DNA from 3 places in the Geodermatophilus sp. SYSU D00696 genome. Region 3 is predicted to be linked to each of the others. Evidence: predicted binding sites of a transcription regulator. Region 3 holds the regulator's gene; each other region holds the start of a gene.

Region 1 (6,099 bases), on a different contig from region 3:
GTTCGCCATCAGTGCGGCCGTGGGCAGTGCGGTCGCCTGGGCGCCGATGAGCAGCCCGGGGAGGGCGTCGGCCAGCACGGCGTCCACCCGGAGCGCTACTGCGGCGGCGACCACGTCGTCGGCGAAACGAGCCGCGGGCCCCACGAGGATCCGGTCCCGCGCGGCGGCGAGCTGGCGCAGCGGGTTGCCGCGCTCGAGTTCCTGGATCAGCGCCGTCTGGTCCGCGATCGTGTCGATGCGCGGCGCAGTCGGCCAGGTGGTGAATCCGCAGCCGGCCGCTCTCGCGGACTTCTCGGCCGTCGGGTCACCCAGGACCTCCACGGTGTGACCCCGCCGGACGAGTTCGCCCGCGAGCCCCAGGGCCGGCGGCAGGGTGCCACCGCCGTCGATCGCTGCCAGGAGGAACCGGCCGGGATGCCGTCGTGCCATGTCACACCGTCCTGGTCTCGGGGCGGGCCGCCAGCATCCCGTCCCGGTGCTCGGCTGAGAAGGCGCTCGTCGCGCAGGGGGTCGGCGCACGCGCTGTGAGCACCGCGACCGCGTCGCCGTCTCTCCCTCCCCTCCACAGCCTTGCCCGAGGGGGCGACCTCAGGCCATCGCCGGAGCCGGAACCGAACCGTCCAGCCGGGAGGCGCCACACGTCTCACGGGCCGCCTTCGAGGGTGGTGGCGCCTGCGACCGGCAGGATTTGCCTCAGTAGGGCGGTGGGGTGGTGGCGGCGGTGAGCCCGGTGGGTGTGGTGACGGTGAGGGTGCCGTCGGGGGCGAGGGTGTGGGTCCAGCCGGGGGCCTGGTGCTTGCCGCGGTGGTGGCCGGTGCAGTAGCCGGTGAGGTTGGCCGCGGTGGTGGGTCCGGCCGGCCAGGAAACCGCGTGGTCGAGCTCGCCGCCGCGGGGGACGCGGCGGCGGCAGCCGGGGAAGCGGCAGCGGCGGTCGCGGGCGCGGACGTGCCGGTCCAGCGCGACGCTCGGCCGGTAGCCGGCGGCGGCGGCAGGGGCGCCGAGCCCGGTGCCGGTGCGGGCGGCGCGGTGCAGGGCGGGCAGGTCGGTGAGGGCCAGCAGCGCACCGGTCAGAGCATGGGTGAGTGCGATGCGGGGCCGGTCGGCCAGCCCGCCCCCGGCGGTGGCGGCGAGCAGCGCGGCCAGGTCGGCGCGGGCGGTGTCGGTGGCCGCGGTGAGCGCGGTCAGCGCGTCGGGGGCGGCGCTCACCCGGCCGGCCGGGCTGCGTGCCCAGGTGGCCTCGTCGGTGGTGTCGGCGCGCCGCGCGGTGGCCACCGTGCGGCGGGCATGGCCCAGGGCGCGCTCCAGCCCGAGCAGGGCAGCACTGGCGTCGTGGACGGCGCGGTCGGCGCGCGCCCACCAGCTCTCGGGACACGCAGCGTCGCCAGGGTCGGGAGAAGTGCAGGGTGACGGGGCGTCGCCGGGGTCCGGTGGTGGGCCGTAGAGGTGGTCAGGTGGCTCGTCGTCGACGTAGCAGGGGGCTGGTTCGGCGTCGAACTCGCCGGCCAGCACCCGGCGTTCCATCTGCGCCCACCAGGCCTCCAGTTCGGCTTGCTGCCGCGCCTCCCAGCCCAGGACGTCGTCCCCGCCGGAGGCCGGCTTCGGGTCCGTGGCAGTCGGCTCCGGATCGGTCGGCTCCGGGTCGCTCGGCCCTGTCTTGGTCAGATCCGGGTCGGTCGGCTCCGTGTCGGCCGGCTCCATGTCGGCCGGCTCCATGTCGGTCGCGGGGGCGTCGGCGGCGGCCCGGTGGCCGGTGAGGGCGGCCAGCAGCGCCCGGACCAGCTCGGCGGGCACCACCTGCCCGTCGACCTCGCACGCGGCGTCCCCGCCCCGCAGCGCCCCGACCGGAGCGACCACGGTCAGCGTCACCTGCACCGGCGGCAGCCCGGACTCGCCCGGGCGGAGCACCAGGTCCAGCAGGCAGTCGGCCATCTTCTGCCCCCGGCTGCGGCCGTCGGCGGGCAGCGCGTCGGCGTACGCACCGAGGGCGGCGAGCAGGGCGGCGGCCTCGGGGGTGGTCAGCAGCGCCGAGACCACGCTCATCCCCTCGACCCGGTCCGGACCGGCCGACACCCCGCGCTTCCGCACCGCGCGCAGCAGGTCATCGGCGGCGGTGCGGGCGGTGCGCGTGAGCAGCTCCCGGCGGGCCTTGTCGCCCAGCTGCCCCGGCGTGGTGTGCCGCCCGGCGGCCCAGGCGAGCAGATCCCGCTCGATCGCGGTGCGCAACGCGGCGTCGGTGATCGGGGCGACCTTGTCGAGCAGCGGGCCCAGGTGCCCGACGTGCAGCGCCCCGGCCTCCAGCGCGGCCAGCGTGCCCGGCAGCCGGTGCACCAGGGTCAGCGACCGCTCCAGCAGCAGCTGCGCGGCCTGCGTCGACACCGAAAGCGCCACGGCCAGCTCGTCGGTGGCCCACTCGCTCACCGGCCGGAGCAGGTCAGGACGGGCGGCCCACCGGTCGGCGGCCATCGCTCCCGGCGAGCCTTGCGGCCGGTCGGCCGACGACGGCCGGGATGCGGCGAACGCGGCCACCGCCCGGGCCCGCAGCGCGGTCTGCCGGGCGATCTCCCGGTCGGCGGCCTGCACCGCCCCCAGCGGCCCCGACGCCCACCCCACCGCGGGGGCGGGCGCGTCGAGCACCGGGGAGGAGGCCGCCGTCACGTAGTCGATCATACGTTCGAGCGGGGTGTCGATCAAGTCCTGTGGACAGGAAAGGTGCAGCTCAGAGCCGGGTCCAGGTCGGCGGGAGGTGGCCGACCGTGGCCACGACCCCCGCGAGGACGCCGGTCCGCGGGACCGACATCGCCAGTGTTCAGGCCGGCGGCAGGTGGGCGACCGTCGTCGCGATCCCCGTGAGGTGTGCCAGGCGCAGCAGCTCCGAGCGGCGGAACGCCGGTCCGCCCGAGCGACCGAGGACCACGGCGGTGCCCGGGTCGCCGAAGGGGGCCGCCATCATCTCGATCGCCATCTCCCGCCAGCGCTCGGGCAGCCAGTCGTCCTCGCTCGGCAGCAGCCGGGGCGAGGTGAGCGGCAGCCACGGCAGCGCGAGGTCCTCGAAGGCCGGGGCGGCGTCGGAGGCCGCGAGGACCTCGCACGCGCCGTCGGGTGCGCGCAGCACCGCCGCCCAGCTGCCGTGGAACACCCGCGGCAGCTCCGCGGCGAGCAGCTTCACCGCGGTGCCCTCCGCCGAGCGCGCCAGCGCCTCGAGCAGGTCGAGCTCGCGGTGGGTGTCGAGCGGGCCGGCGAAGGGCCGTAGGGACTCGACCTGCACGCCGGGCACCGCCTGCGCGGCGGTGATGAGGCTGTCGGGCAGCCGGCCGGGCGGCAGGTCGACGACGACGTCGTCGACGGCCACGCCACCGCCGCGCTCCAGCACGTCGAGGGAGACGATGTCGACCCCCGCGTCGCCCAGGGCGGTCGCCACCGCGCCGAGCAGGCCGGGGCGGTCGGGGACGACCAGTCGCAGGAGATAGGACACGGTTCCTCCGCTGACGACGTCGAGGGGCAGACGATCCGCGTCGATCGGTGTGCCGGAGCAGCTTCCCGCACCGGGTGGCCCCCGGTCGAGCCCGCCCCCGCCGCGGGCCGGGGCGCCACCGCGCCCGCGTACAGTGACCGGGTTGCGTCCCTGGCGCCGGCACGGCGCCGACGACAGGAGTCCCGCCCCAGCATGAGCACCGAGCCCACCAGCGACCGCGGAGCGGCGCCCGCCCTCGGCCGCCAGGACATCGCGCACCTCGCGCGGCTGGCCCGCCTGGCCGTCACCGACGAGGAGCTCGACCGCTTCGCCGGCCAGCTGGGGGCGGTCCTCGACGCCGTGGCGCAGGTGCAGCGCGCCGACGTCGCCGACGTCGCGCCCACCACGCACGCCGTCCCGCTGACCAACGTGCTGCGCGCCGACGTCGCCACCCCGTGCCTGCCCCGCGACGTCGTCCTGGCCGGCGCCCCCGCCGCCGAGGACGGCCGCTTCCGCGTCCCGCGCATCCTGGGGGAGGAGGAGTGAGCGACCTCACCGCCCTCACCGCCGCCGAGCTGCAGGCGGCCCTGGCCGCCGGCGAGACGTCGTCGGTGGAGGTCACCCGCGCCCACCTCGACCGGATCGCCGCCGAGGACGGCGCCCTCGGCGCCTACCTGCACGTCGACGAGGAGGCGGCGCTCGCCCGCGCCGCCGAGGTCGACGCGTCGGGCACCGCGGGCACCGGCCTCGCCGGCATCCCGGTCGCGCTCAAGGACGTCTTCGTCACCGAGGGCGTGCCCACCACCAGCGGCTCGCGGATCCTCGAGGGCTGGCGCCCGCCCTACGACGCCACCGTCGCCCGCCTGCTCAAGGACGCCGGCACCGTGCTCCTGGGCAAGACCAACATGGACGAGTTCGCCATGGGCTCGTCCACCGAGAACTCCGCCTACCGGGCGACCCGCAACCCGTGGGACCACGACCGGATCCCCGGCGGCTCCTCCGGCGGGTCGAGCGCCGCGGTCGCCGGCCGGCTGGCGCCGCTGGCCCTCGGCACCGACACCGGGGGCTCGATCCGCCAGCCCGCCGCGGTCACCGGCCTGGTCGGGCACAAGCCCACCTACGGCTCGGTGTCGCGCTACGGGCTGATCGCCTTCTCCTCGAGCCTCGACCAGGCCGGCCCGATGGCCCGCACGGTCATGGACGCCGCGCTGCTGCACGAGGCCATCGGCGGGCACGACCCGCGCGACTCCACGAGCATCGACGCGCCGGTGCCCACCGTGGTGGAGGCCGCCCGCCGCGGCGCCGGCGGCGACCTGTCGGGCCTGCGCGTCGGCGTCGTCCGCGAACTTGGCGGCGAGGGCGCCCGCGAGGGGTACGAGCAGGGCGTGCTCGACCGGTTCGCCGAGGCGGTCGCGCTGCTCGAGGCCGCCGGGGCCGAGGTGCGCGAGGTGTCCTGCCCGTCGTTCGGGCTGGCGCTGCCCGCGTACTACCTCATCGCCCCCAGCGAGGCGTCGTCGAACCTGGCCCGCTTCGAGGGCATGCGGTTCGGCATCCGCGTGGGCGACGACGGCAGCCGCGACGTCGACGAGGTCATGGCGCTCACCCGCGAGCAGGGCTTCGGCGCCGAGGTCAAGCGGCGGATCATCCTCGGCACCTACGCGCTGTCGGCCGGCTACTACGAGGCCTACTACGGGCAGGCGCAGAAGGTCCGCACGCTGATCAGCCGCGACTTCAGCGCCGCGTACGACGACGTCGACGTGCTGGTCAGCCCCACCAGTCCGACCGTGGCCTGGCCGATCGGCGCCCGCGTGGACGACCCGCTGGCCATGTACGCCGCCGACCTGTGCACCCTGCCGGCCAGCCTCGCCGGGGTCCCGGCCATCTCGGTGCCCTGCGGGCTGTCCGAGGGCCTGCCGGTCGGCCTGCAGGTGATGGCGCCGGCCCTGGCCGACGACCGCTGCTACCGCGTCGCGGCCACCGTCGAGGCCGCGCTGGGCGCGCCGCTCACCGACCGGCTCGCGGAGCGTGCCGCGTGACCGGCCCGCTCAAGGCCGCCTGGGGCCTGACCGCCTTCGTCGTCGTCGCCGGGCTGGTCCTGTGGCTGACCACCGGGGAGGCGGTCTTCGCCGTCTTCATCGTCCTGGGCCTGCTGACCGGGGTCGGCGCCTGGCTGACCGGGCGCAGCACCGCCCCGAAGGGAGACCCCCGCTCGTGACCGAGCCCCTCGTCGAGTTCGACGACGTCCTCACCCGCTACGAGCCGGTGATCGGCCTGGAGACGCACGTCGAGCTGGGCACCGAGTCGAAGATGTTCTGCGGCTGCACCACCGTCTTCGGCGCCGAGCCCAACACCCAGACCTGCCCGGTGTGCCTGGGCCTGCCCGGCTCGCTGCCGGTGGCCAACGCCGTCGCGGTCGAGTCGACGATCCGCATCGGCCTGGCCCTGGGCTGCCGGATCGCGTCGTGGTCGCGCTTCGCGCGGAAGAACTACTTCTACCCGGACATCCCCAAGGGCTTCCAGACCAGCCAGTACGACGAGCCGCTGTGCACCGCCGGGCACCTCGACGTCGAGGTCGACGGCGAGACCTACCGCGTGGAGATCGAGCGGGTGCACCTCGAGGAGGACACCGGCAAGAACCTGCACGTGGG
Region 2 (6,099 bases), on a different contig from region 3:
CAGCAGATCAACCCGGTAGCGGGTCAGATCGCGCAGCTCCCGGATCGCCGGCGGTGGCACGAAGCTCGGGCGCAGCATCTGCCGCTCGGCGACCTTGCACAGCCACACCGCATCCAGCCGATCCGTCTTGGGCCGGCCGGGCAAGTGCTTGACGTCATGGGCGTTGACCAGCCAGGCCTCGAAGCGGTCCTCCAGCAGATAGAACGGCGCCCGCCAGTAGTCGCTGGTCGCCTCCATCACCACCCGGGTCACCCCGAGCTCGGCCAGCCAGTCACCGAGCGCCAGCAGCTCCGAGGTCATCGTGGAGACGGTGCGGACCTCCTGCATCCGCTGACGGCCCGGACCGGGCACCCGAGCGCAGCACACCACCTCGGCCTTGCTCACATCCAACGCCGCCACCCGCTCGATCACCTCGGGTTCGTCGGTCTCGACCTGCATCGCCCTCGCCTCCGTCATCTCGAACGGAACCTGGGGCGGCCACCCGTAGGAGCTGCAGGGAACGGCGAATCTGATCCTCGTGCTCGAAGCACACGAAACGGCCCACAGCACAACTCCCGGCGCCCGACTTCAGAACGGCCTCGACGACCAGGCGACTACGACGTCAACGGGTGGCCGCAGACCATTCTCGGCGCGGAACGACGCTCCCCGACAGGGGTCGACGGGACTTCAGAGATGGCGGTCGTGGCGCCGGCGACCGGCGGAACAGGCCCTAATAGGGCGGCGGGGTGGTGGCGGCGGTGAGCCCGGTGGGTGTGGTGACGGTGAGGGTGCCGTCGGGGGCGAGGGTGTGGGTCCAGCCGGGGGCCTGGTGCTTGCCGCGGTGGTGGCCGGTGCAGTAGCCGGTGAGGTTGGCCGCGGTGGTGGGTCCGGCCGGCCAGGGGGTGGCGTGGTCGAGCTCGCCGGCGCGGGGGACGGGGCGGCGGCAGCCGGGGAAGCGGCAGCGGCGGTCGCGGGCGCGGACGTGCCGGTCGAGGGCGGCGCTGGGCCGGTAGCCGGGGCTGGCGGCAGGGGCGCCGAGCCCGGTGCCGGTGCGGGCGGCGCGGTGCAGGGCGGGCAGGTCGGTGAGGGCCAGCAGCGCGCCGCCGGCCGCGTGGGTGAGCGCGATGCGGGGCCGGTCGGTCAGCCCGCCCCCGGCGGTGGCGGCGAGCAGGGCGGCGAGGTCGGCGCAGGCCTGCTCGGTGGCTGCGGCCAGCTGGGTGAGGACGTCGGGGGCGGCGGTGACCCGGCCGGCGGGGCTCGCCGCCCAGGTGGCCTCGTCGGTGGCGTCGGCGCGTTCGGCGGTGGCCACCGTCCGGCGGGCGTGGCCCAGAGCGCGCTCGAGCCGGAGCAGGGCAGCACTGGCGTCGTCGACGGCCCGATCGGCGCGGGCCCACCAGCCATCGGGGCATGAGGTGTCACCCGGGACGGTCGTGTGGTCCGCGTCGGGCGGGACGCGCGGCGGTGGATCCTCGCCGGGATCCGGTGGCGGGTCATCGTCGACGTAGCAGGGTGGCGGCTTGGCGTCGAACTCCCCGGCCAGGATGCGGCGCTCCATCTCCTCCGACCACAGCGCGAAGTCCTCGTCCTCGCTCAGGACCGCGCGCGCCGGCCCGCCGGGAGGAGCCGTGCCGGTCGGCTCGGCGCCGATGGACGCCTCGGCGGCCGGCTCGATGTCGGTCGCGGTGTCGGTCGCGGTGTCGGTCGCGGCAGGGCCGGTGATGGCGGTTGCGGCATGGACCGGATGGCCGGTGAGGGCGGCCAGCAGCGCCCGGACCAGCTCTGCGGGCACCACCTGCCCGTCGATCTCACACGCGGCGTCCCCGCCCAGCAGCGCGCCGACCGGGGCGACCACGGTCAGCGCCACCTGGACCGGCTGCAGGCCGGACTCGCCGGGGCGGAGCACCAGGTCCAGCAGGCAGTCGGCCATCCTCTGCCCCCGGGTGCGGCCATCGGCCGGATCGGCGGGCAGCGCGTCGGCGTGGGCGCCCAGGGTCGCGACGAGGGCGTGCGCCTCCGGGGTGGTCAGCAGCGCCGAGATCACGCTCATCCCGGCGGTGCGATCCGGGCGGACGGTGACGCCGCGCTGCTCGAGTGCCCTGTTCAGGTCGCGGGCGGCGTCGCGGGCGTTGTGCCGGGCGACCACGCGACGCACCCGGTCGCCGAGCTGCGCCGGGGTGGTCACCTGGTGCCGGGTGGCCCTCCAGGCGAGCAGTTCGGCCTCGATGCGGGCGCGCAGCGCGTCGTCGGCGATCGGGGCCACGTGCTCGAGCAGGCACCACAGGTGCCCGGCGTGCAGCAGCCCGGACTCCAGCGCATCGAGCACCCGGGGCAACCGGTGCACCAGGGTCAGCGACCGCGCCAGCTCCTCCTCGGCGCGTTGCACGGTGAGGTCCAGCGCGATCGACAACTCGTGCGCGGCCCACTCGCTGACCGGCCGCAGCACCTCGGTTCGGGCCGCCCACCGGTCGGCCGACATCGCTCCCGGCGAGCCTTGCGGCCGGTCGGCCGACGACGGCCGGGATGCGGCGAACGCGGCCACCGCCCGGGCCCGAAGCGCGATCTGCCGGGCGATCTCCCGGTCGGCGGCCTGCACCGCACCCAGCGGCCCCGACGCCCACCCCACCGTGGGCTCGTCGACCCCCACCGCTTCCGTCACGTTTTCGATCATATGTTCGAACCAGTGGCTGAGCAAGTCCCGGGGAGGGTGGATCAGCAGGTCAGACGTCTGGGCCTGTGCGGCCACGGCGCGCGGCGGCACTCGGCTGCGGCCCCAGTCGGAGTGACGAAACCCGGAGCGGGCAGGGGCCGCTCAGTCCGGACGGCGGTTCGGGACGTTGGCCGGGTCGCCGGCCGGGTCGTGCTCGCGGCCGCCCGTGGGGGACAGCAGCGGTCCCGGCGCGCCCTCGCCGCGGCCGAGGGCCGTGACGAACTGGCGCAGCACGTCGTCGCCGCGGTGGGCCGGCTGCCAGTCCAGCTGCGTGCGCGCGCGGGTGGTGTCGAGCACCGGCGACCGGAGGCCCAGGTCGAGCCAGCCGGGCTCGGTGGGGACGACGTGCGCGCGGAAGGCAGCCGTCAGCCCGGTCCGGACCAGCACCGCCGGGACGGGGATCCGTGTGGTGCCCAGCGCGCGGGCGATCCCGTCGGCGTCGAGCGCCGGGTCGGCGGAGACGTTGAACGGCCCGGGGACGCGCCGGTCGAGCATGCGGGTGATCGCGTCGGCGAGGTCGTCGGCGTGGACGAAGCCGACCCGCAGCGACGGCAGGGGCAGGGGCAGGACGGACGCGATCTGCCCGGGCACCAGGCGCACCGCGCCGAACACCAGCGGACCGAGGAAGTAGCGGCCGATCTCGCTGGCCGCCTCAGGCTGGAGCACCAGCGTCGGCCGGACGACGGTCAGCGTGACGTCGGACCGCCGGCCGACGACCTCGCGCACGACCCGCTCGGCCTCGGACTTCTGCCGGCTGTACTGCGAGCTCGGGATGCCGGTCACCGGCCAGTCCTCGGTGACCGGACGGTCGCCGCCGCCCGCCGCGTAGGCGCCCAGCGAGGACATGTGCACCACGTGCTGCACCCCGGCGGCCACCGCGGCGCGCATGACCCGGCGGGTGCCGTCGACGTTGGCCTTCCGCAGCTCGTCGGACCGCCGCCCCGGCTGCAGCACCCAGGCCAGGTGGACGACGGCGTCGACGTCCTCGAGCAGGTTGGTCAGCGCCTGCTCGCTGCCGGTGTCCCCGAGGTCGGCGGTGTACCAGGTGACCGACGAGTACGGCTCGCGGTCCGGCGGCTCCCGGCGGGCCAGCCCGCGGACCTCGGCCACGCCGCTGCCGGGAGCGGTCAGCCGCCGCAGCAGCGCGGTGCCGACGTTGCCGCTCGCGCCGGTGACGGCGACCTTGAGGCCCTGCAGATGCGCCTGGGGGAGCTCAGCCATGTCCCGCCGCTACCCCCGGTGGCCGTGCGCAACCCGACGGGGTGCGTCACATCAGCGCACCGCGGGCGCCGGCACCGCGTCCGGCGCCGCGAGCTCCTCGTCCCGCGGGCGCAGCCCGAGCGAGACCACGGCGATGAGGAGCAGCGCGGCCGCCCCGGCGAGGAACCCGGCCGGCAGGCCGGCGGCGTCGGCCAGGCGGGGCAGCAGCAGGCTGCCGAGGCCGCCACCGACCATGAGCGCGAGCGACTTGGCCGAGACCGTCGTCGACCGCTGGGCGGCGCTCACCTGTTCGTGCAGCAGTGCCTGGCGCAGCGGCCAGCCGGCGCCGTTGGCCAGGTAGAAGACGACGAACGCGGCGGCGGCGACCGCCACGTGCCCGGCCACCGCGACCGCGGCGACGGCGAGCGCGCCGAGCACCGCGGTGACCAGGCTGGCCCAGGCCACCGAGCCCCGGGCGAGCCGGCGGACGGCCGGTGCCAGCAGGGCGCCCAGCCCGGCGGCGGCGAACGAGACGGCCATGACCACCCCGTACACCGCTGCCCCGCGGTCGAGGCCGCCGCCGAGCTCGGCGAACCACAGCGGGCCCAGCACCTCGAGGGTGGTCAGCGCGGTGCCGGTCAGGAACGAGATGGCCAGCAGCCGGCGCAGGACGCGGTGCCGCGCGGCCAGCCGCACGGTGTCGCGGACCACCACGGGCACCTCCCGGACCCCGCCGGCCAGGGCGTGCAGCCCGCCCGACGTCGCCGTCGGCAGGGGGACGACGAGCGCGAGGACGGCGACCACCGACACCGCGACCAGCGCCGCAGCCAGGAGCAGCGGCAGCACGAGCGCGGCGCTGCCCCGGCCCTCGGCCAGCAGCGGCAGCGCCCCGCCGAGCGCGGCGCCCAGGGCCAGCCCCAGGCCGTCGGCGGCGCCGGCTCGCGACAGGCCCGACGCCGGGTCGGCGTCGGGGTCCGCGGCGTGCACGGTGTCGACGTACCAGGCCTCCAGCGGGCCGGAGTCCAGTGCCCGCGACGCGCCCTGCAGCCCCCACGCCAGGGCGAACAGCGGCACGGTGTCCGCGGCGGCCATCGTGAGCAGCGACGCGATGCCCAGCAGCCCGGACAGGACCAGGACCGGCCGGTGCCCGATCGCGTCGGCGAGCCCGCCGGTCGGCAGCTCCAGCAGCAGCGTGACCACCGAGTAGACGGCCAGCACCAGCCCGATGTCGGCGGGGGAGAGCCCGCGCGACGAGGCCAGCAGCACCGTGACCGGCGCCGAGATGCCGACCGGCAGCCAGCGCAGCGCGGTGAGCCCGACGAACCGCCGGCCGGCCGAGCGCACCGACAGCGGGGCCCTCACGCCGGGTCCTCGGTCAGCGGGAACAGGTCGAGCAGGACGTGCACGAGCGGCTCGCCCGGCTCCTCGCGCTCGGCGCGCCAGCGCGCCAGCACCCCGTTGAGCTCCTCGGTCAGCTCCCGGACGGCGGCGGGGGACAGGCGCAGCGCCCAGTCGTTGAGCGAGACGGCGTCGCGCCAGACGTCGTCCAGCGACTCCCGCTGCTCGGCGTGCGCGGCGAGCACACGCCGCTGCCGCCCCAGCGACTGGTGGGTGAGCTCCTCGAGGACCTCACGGCCGCCGGGCTGGTCGACGAGGTCCTCGGTGCGCCAGCGGGTGCTGCGGTGCCGGGCCCGCCACCAGCGCTCCCGCGCGGTCCCCTCGCCGGCCACCTCCTCGACGAAGCCGAGGGCGGCGAGCTGGCGCAGGTGGTAGCTGGTGGTGCCGCTGCTCTCACCCAGCCGCTGTCCCAGCCGGGAGGCCGTCGACGGGCCCTCCGAGCGCAGCAGGGCGAGCAGGCCGGTGCGCAGCGGGTGGGCCAGCGCGCGCAGCGTCCGCGGGTCGGTGACGTCGACGACGGCTTCGGGCGGGAGCTCGGGCACGCCCCCAGACTAGGATGCAGAGAACTCTTTGCAAAGAGATCTCTGCATCTTGTCGGTCACCCGTCGGAGTCCTCGCCGTCGGTGGCGTCCTCGACCTCCTGCTCGGCCTCGTCCACGCCTTCCTCGACGTTCTGCTCCACCTCGTCGTCGACGACGTCGGAGCCGCAGGCGGCGGTGACCGGCGAGAGGGCGAGCGCGAGGCCGACGGCGGCCAGGCGCCAGCGGCGGCGGGGGGTGGTGGTCGACATGGCTGCTCCTCCTGTTCCGGAACGT
Region 3 (6,099 bases):
GCCGAGACGGCGGGCTCGGAGGTGCTCGAGGCGGTGAGCCAGCGGCGGGACAAGCCCGACGCCGGCACCTACGTGGGCTCGGGCAAGGCCGGCGAGATCCGCGACATCGTGGCCGCGACCGGCGCCGACACCGTGATCTGCGACGGCGAGCTGACCCCCGGCCAGCTCAACGCGCTGGAGCGGATCCTCAAGGTCAAGGTGGTCGACCGGACCGCGCTGATCCTCGACATCTTCGCCCAGCACGCCACCAGCCGGGAGGGCAAGGCCCAGGTCGAGCTCGCGCAGATGCAGTACATGCTGCCGCGCCTGCGCGGCTGGGGTGAGTCGCTGTCCCGGCAGGCCGGTGGCCGCGTCGCCGGTGGTGGCGGCATCGGTACCCGCGGTCCCGGTGAGACGAAGATCGAGACCGACCGGCGGCGGATCCGGTCGCGGGTCAGCAGGCTGCGCCGCGAGATCGCCGGCATGGCCACCGCGCGGGCGACCCAGCGCTCGGCGCGCGGCCGCAACGCCGTCCCGAGCGTGGCGATCGCCGGCTACACCAACGCCGGCAAGTCCAGCCTGCTCAACCGGCTCACCGGTGCCGGCGTGCTGGTGGAGAACGCGTTGTTCGCCACCCTCGACCCGACGGTGCGCCGCGCGCAGTCGCCCGACGGCCGCGAGTACACCCTCACCGACACCGTCGGGTTCGTGCGGCACCTGCCGCACCAGCTCGTCGACGCCTTCCGCTCGACGCTGGAGGAGGTGGCCGGCGCCGACCTGCTGCTGCACGTCGTCGACGGCTCCGACCCCGACCCGCTCGGCCAGATCGACGCGGTGCACGTGGTGCTGCGCGAGATCGACGCCGCGGCGGTGCCCGAGCTGATCGTCGTCAACAAGGTCGACGCCATGACCGAGGACGACGTGCTGACCCTGCGCCGGGCGCTCCCCGGCGCGGTGTGGGTCTCGGCGCGGACCGGCGAGGGCATCGAGCAGCTCCGCGAGGTCGTCGCCGCCCGGCTGCCGCACCCGGACGTCGAGGTCGAGGTGCTCGTGCCCTACGACCGCGGCGACCTGGTGGCCCGCGTCCACCGCGACGGCGAGGTCTTGAGCGAGCAGCACGAGGCGGACGGCACCCGGCTGAGTGCGCGGGTCGACGGCGGCCTGGCCGCGGCGCTGGAGCGGTTCGCCGTCCCGGTCGGCTGACCGGCCGCGGCGCTCGCCCGCCCGGGTGACCGGCTGCCCGCCGGTCACCCGGGCGGCTCGCCGTCCCCCGCGGCGAGGTCACGGCCGGGTCACGGCCCGGTACCGTGGCCGCGTGACCAGCGGCGTGGTGCGTCGGGGGAGGGGAGCGCCGGCCGACGGCGACCCGTCGGCCCCCGTCCCCGCCGTCGTGACCCCAGGACGGCCGCCGTGGTGGCTGATGATCCTGTCGCTCGTGGTGACCGTGGGCGTCACCGTCGACCTGCTCAGCCGGGGTGTCCTGGAGCGGCTCGACCTCGAGGTCTCCGAGATCGTCAGCCAGTGGGGGCTGCGCGACTCCCCGGCCTACTGGCCGGTCTGGGCGGTCACCCAGATCGGCGGACGGGGCACGATCCTCGTCGTCCTGGCCGGCCTGGTCGGCTGGCTGTGCATCCGCCGGCGGACGCTGCTGCCCCTGGTGCGGGTGCTCGTCGCCCTCGCCCTGCTGACCGTCGTGGTCTACGCGTTCAAGTTCGGCACCGGTCGCACGGCGCCCGCCTATCCCGGCTCGTTCTTCCACCGCGACGGCGCCAGCTACCCCTCGGGGCACGTGGCCAACGCCGTGCTCATGTGGGGCGTGGCCCGCTGGCAGGCCGTCGAGTACCGGCTCGCGCCGCCGGTGCAGCGGACGCTGTGGTGGCTCAGCGTCGTCGGGCCGGTGGCCACCGGGATCGCCATGGTCTCGCTGGACTTCCACTGGGTCACCGACGCGGTCGTCGGGGCCTCGGTCGGGATCCTGCTGCTGGGCGTGGTGCACGCACTCGACGCAGTCGTGCTGTCACGCTGGGCGGGTGCCCGCGCCGGCCGTCCTCCCGCGTAGCGCGCGGGCGTGCGCCCCGCGCGCACCGGCCGCCGTCCTCGGGCTCGCGCTGGGGCTCGCCCCGGTCCTGCTGCCATCGGCCTCCGCGGCCGCCGAGGAGGCCACGCCCGCACGGCGCTGCCAGGTGACCGACCCCCGGCTCGCGGAGCTCTCCGGTCTCGTCGACGTCGGCGACCGGATGCTGGCCGTCGCCGACGGCGGTGAGCGGGTGACCGTCGCGGTCCTCGACCAGACCTGCCGGGTCGTCGACGAGACCGTCGCGCCGCTGGACCCCTACGACCCCGAGGACCTCGGCGTCGGACCCGACGGCACCGTGTGGCTGGCCGACACCGGGGACAACAACGCCACCCGGGAGACCGTCGCCCTCATCGCGCTGCGGCCCGACGGCGCCACGGCGCTGCACCGGCTCACCTATCCCGACGGCCCGCACGACGCCGAGGCACTGCTGGTCGCGCCCGACGGCACGCCGTACCTGGTCACCAAGGAGGTGCTCGGGGCCAGTCACGTCTACCGGCCGGCGGCACCGCTGGTCGACGGCGGCACGGTCGAGCTGGCCGACGTGGGCACCGTGGCCTTCACGCTCACCGGGACGCCGGGCGGCCCGGTCGGGCGTGCCGGCCAGTTGCTGGTGACCGGGGGCGCGGTCGCCCGCGACGGCAGCCGGATCGCGCTGCGGACCTACACCGACGCCTACGTCTGGCCGCTCGCCGGGTCCGACGTCCCGGCCGCGCTGGCGGGCGAGCCGGTGCGCATCGCGCTGCTCGAGGCGCCGCAGGGCGAGGCGGTGTCGTTCACCGCCGACGGCGCCGCGCTGCTCGTCGCCGGGGAGGGACCGCCCGGCGACGTCACGGTCGTGCCGATCCCGGCCGGGGCCGCCGCGTCGTCGTCACCGGCGGGGACCTCGACGGCGACCGCGCCCGCCGACGGCGGCACGGACATCCCCCCGGTCACCGCCGGGCTGGTGGCGGCCGCCGTCGCCACGGTGGCGGTGTGGATCGGCGGCCGCCTGCGCCGCCGGCGGGCGGCCGCGCCACCCACCGGCTGAACCCGCGACCCCGGGGCCTGGCTCCTGCCGCGCCGGTCGGCGGGAGCCGGGCCCGCGTGGGTCGGGCGGTGGGTCAGACGCGGCGCAGGACGGACACCACGCGGCCGAGGACGGTGGCCTCGTCACCCGGGATGGGCTCGTAGGCCGGGTTGTGCGGCAGCAGCCACACGTGCCCGTCGCGCCGCTTGTAGGTCTTGACCGTGGCCTCGCCATCGAGCATGGCGGCGACGATCTCGCCGTTCTCGGCGGTGGGCTGCTGGCGCACGACCACCCAGTCGCCGTCGCAGATCGCCGCGTCGACCATCGAGTCGCCGGCGACGCGGAGCATGAAGAGGGTGCCCTCGCCGACCAGCTCGCGCGGCAGCGGGAAGACGTCCTCGACGGCCTGCTCGGCCAGCACCGGGCCACCGGCGGCGATCCTGCCGACCAGCGGCACGTAGGTGGGCGCGGTGCTGCCGTCGGCGGCGGCCGGCGCGGCCGGTGCGCCCTCGGCGGCCGTGTCCCCGGGCAGCCGCACGTCGAGTGCGCGCGGGCGGTTGGGGTCGCGCCGCAGCCATCCCTTCTTCTGCAGCACCGAGAGCTGGTGGGCGACCGACGACGCCGAGGACAGGCCCACCGCCTCGCCGATCTCCCGGACCGAGGGCGGGTAACCGCGGCGGTCGATCGAGTCGCGGATGACCTCGAGGACCCGGCGCTGCCGCTGGCTCAGCCCGTCGCCGGCGTCGCCCCGATCGGGGAACGACCGCACCGCGGCGGTCTGCCCCCCGGCGCCGTCGGCAGCGGTGTCCGTCCCCCGCCGGCCTCCTCGCCGGGTGGCCGTGCCCCCGCGCGTGCCCTGGCCGGTGCCGCTCGTGCCCGCCACGTCTCCTCCTCGCCGGCCGTGTCGCCACGGCCCTCGTGTCCCGCCCGCCACCCGGAGGACCCGGCCCCCGGACGCCGGGAGGTGCCGGCGTCCGGGGGAACGGGCGGACGGCTGCTGATCGGACCGTAGCGCCTCGGGCCCGGTACTTCAAACGTGTGTTCGAAACCCGTCGGAGGTGTCGGGTCGACCCCGTCGGTCCCATGCGGTAGACATCGCACAGACGTTCGATCGAACGCGTGTTCGACGGCGGTGGGATGACGAGGAGGAGTGGTCATGGGCAGCGTGCACCAGGCGGTTCTGGAGTTCGACGCGGCGGTCCGGGTCCCCTGGCGGCCGCTGCTGGCGGAGGGGGCCGCGCGCGGGACCGCGGCCCCGCGCCGGCAGGCACCTCCCCCGGCTCCGCGTCGCCCGGCCCAGGGCACTCCGGCGTCGCCGCGGGCGGCCCTGCCGGGCTCGGGTCCGCGGATCACCGGGCACCTGCGGCCGGTGCCCGACCGCCCGGCCGCGGCGCCCGTCCGCGCCACCGGTCCCGCCGCGGGGCCGGCCGCCGAGGCGCCCCGCACCCGCCGGGCACCGGCGCGGCCGGGGGGCCGGCCGGTGCGCTGCGAGCCGGCCCGGGCCGGCCGCGGTCCGGCGGCGCCGGCCCCCGGGCCCGTGCGGCTGACCCGCCGCGGGCGCCGCCTGGTGGCCGTGCTGGTCCTCGCCGCGGGCGTCGGCGGCGCGGTCCTGGGGCGGGAGGTGCTCGCTCCCGAGCAGGGCCTGCGGCTCGCCGGGGAGAGCAGTGTCGTCGTGCAGCCGGGTGACACCGTGTGGTCGATCGCCGGCGAGGTCGCCGGCCCGGAGCAGGACGTGCGGGTCGTCGTCGACGCGATCGAGGAGCTCAACGACCTCGACGACTCGGCGGTGGTCGCCGGTCAGGTGCTGCGCCTGCCGTGACCGGGACGGGGGCACTCCTCGGACAAGTGACGAGACCGCCCCGCCCGGTTCGTCAACCATCGGTGTCCGGTCGCTCACGCATTCGGCTTGAACGAACACATACGGTGAGGACGTGTCAGCAGCCGTGAACAGCAGGGCAGCGGTGTCATTCGGGTCGCCGCAGGACGTCGAGGTGCTCGTGGACGGCGCCTGGGTCGCGGGCGCGATGCTCGGCTGGCGGCACGACGAGACCGGCGCGTGCGAGGTCTGGGTGCGACTGCGCACCGAGGTCCCGGGCGTCGTCGAGGGCGCCGGGACCTGGGTCGATCTGGCCGCCGTCCGGCTGCCGGAGCGCCGGCTCACGCTGGCGCCGGCGGTCGCCACGGCGGTCGCTGCCACGGCCGCGATGTCCGTCGTCCGCCCGGTCGGCGTGCCGGCTGCTGACCGCCCGCGCCGTTCCCGCCGGCACTGTGCCGACGTGACCGCCGAGCAGCCCGCCGTCGGCGTGGCCGGGCCCGGCCGGCACCGGGCTCCCTCCGCGGCCGGCGCCGGCCGGCACCGCGCGGTCACCGCCGAGATGCCGGCCGTCGCCGGGTCCGCCGGGGCACCCGTCGCGGTGTCCGTGGGCACCTCTGGCGCCACCCTCGTTCCCGACGCGGAGCCCGACCTGCTCACCCGGCCGATCCGTCTGGGCGACCTGGTGCCGAACCCGCGCGGCAGGCGTCCCGCGGTGCGCCCGTCGGTCTGAGCGACCCCTCTCGGGCGTCCCGCGCCCTCCCGGACCCGCCGGCGGCGTCCCCGGCCGTGCCGGGCACCGCGCGGTGGCGGCGGTCCTGGTCGTGGCCGGCGTGTACACCCGGCAGCCGTGTCCCGCGCGCGGACGCGCGGGCGCCGCGGCGTGTCGTGTGACGGGTGGGAGAGGTGGTCGCGCCTGGTCACCGCGAGGTCACGACCGCATCTCGGGGGAAGAGACACGCCCGGCGTCGGCTTGCAGATGTTGTGGAGCCAGGCCTACTGTCCCCCTACATCTAGTGGTCACGACGGAGGGAGTCCTCCACAGGGCCGTCCTCAGGTCATCCCCGGGGTGTCCACCGGATGTCCCCAGAGGGGTCCACAGCAGAGGGCGGCGAGGCGTGGTGGCCGGTGGCATCCGGCCGTCCGCCGGCACGTCCCACCCGGCGCCGGGGAGACCGGTACCGAGCTCGTCCGCAGAGGGAGGTGAACCGCAGTGCGCTGCCC

What was found. The regulator LexA, encoded in region 3, represses DNA repair genes until DNA is damaged. The targets are predictions, from matches to a motif close to TCGAACANNTGTTCGA.
Region 1: ACI79O_RS15985 (DUF222 domain-containing protein) is a predicted target of LexA. The motif match lies at 2,660-2,675, and genes of this name have one in related genera.
Region 2: ACI79O_RS14445 (DUF222 domain-containing protein) is a predicted target of LexA. The motif match lies at 2,640-2,655, and genes of this name have one in related genera.

The regions. Positions count from the first base shown of each region.
Region 1 covers NZ_JBJGYY010000024.1:56,567-62,665, reverse strand. Annotated here, with positions in the region: gene ACI79O_RS15990 (nucleotide disphospho-sugar-binding domain-containing protein) at 1-429, opposite strand, end outside; gene ACI79O_RS15985 (DUF222 domain-containing protein) at 694-2,655, opposite strand; gene ACI79O_RS15980 (ACT domain-containing protein) at 2,807-3,472, opposite strand; gene gatC (Asp-tRNA(Asn)/Glu-tRNA(Gln) amidotransferase subunit GatC) at 3,665-3,997, shown strand; gene gatA (Asp-tRNA(Asn)/Glu-tRNA(Gln) amidotransferase subunit GatA) at 3,994-5,487, shown strand; gene ACI79O_RS15965 (hypothetical protein) at 5,484-5,666, shown strand; gene gatB (Asp-tRNA(Asn)/Glu-tRNA(Gln) amidotransferase subunit GatB) at 5,663-6,099, shown strand, end outside.
Region 2 covers NZ_JBJGYY010000021.1:1,991-8,089, forward strand. Annotated here, with positions in the region: gene ACI79O_RS14440 (IS110 family RNA-guided transposase) at 1-438, opposite strand, end outside; gene ACI79O_RS14445 (DUF222 domain-containing protein) at 710-2,635, opposite strand; gene ACI79O_RS14450 (NAD-dependent epimerase/dehydratase family protein) at 2,789-3,907, opposite strand; gene ACI79O_RS14455 (MFS transporter) at 3,959-5,248, opposite strand; gene ACI79O_RS14460 (helix-turn-helix domain-containing protein) at 5,245-5,826, opposite strand; gene ACI79O_RS14465 (hypothetical protein) at 5,883-6,074, opposite strand.
Region 3 covers NZ_JBJGYY010000019.1:59,505-65,603, reverse strand. Annotated here, with positions in the region: gene hflX (GTPase HflX) at 1-1,182, shown strand, start outside; gene ACI79O_RS13795 (phosphatase PAP2 family protein) at 1,295-2,038, shown strand; gene ACI79O_RS13790 (hypothetical protein) at 2,010-3,083, shown strand; gene lexA (transcriptional repressor LexA) at 3,157-3,945, opposite strand; gene ACI79O_RS13780 (LysM peptidoglycan-binding domain-containing protein) at 4,219-4,881, shown strand; gene ACI79O_RS13775 (hypothetical protein) at 4,994-5,608, shown strand; gene nrdR (transcriptional regulator NrdR) at 6,089-6,099, shown strand, end outside.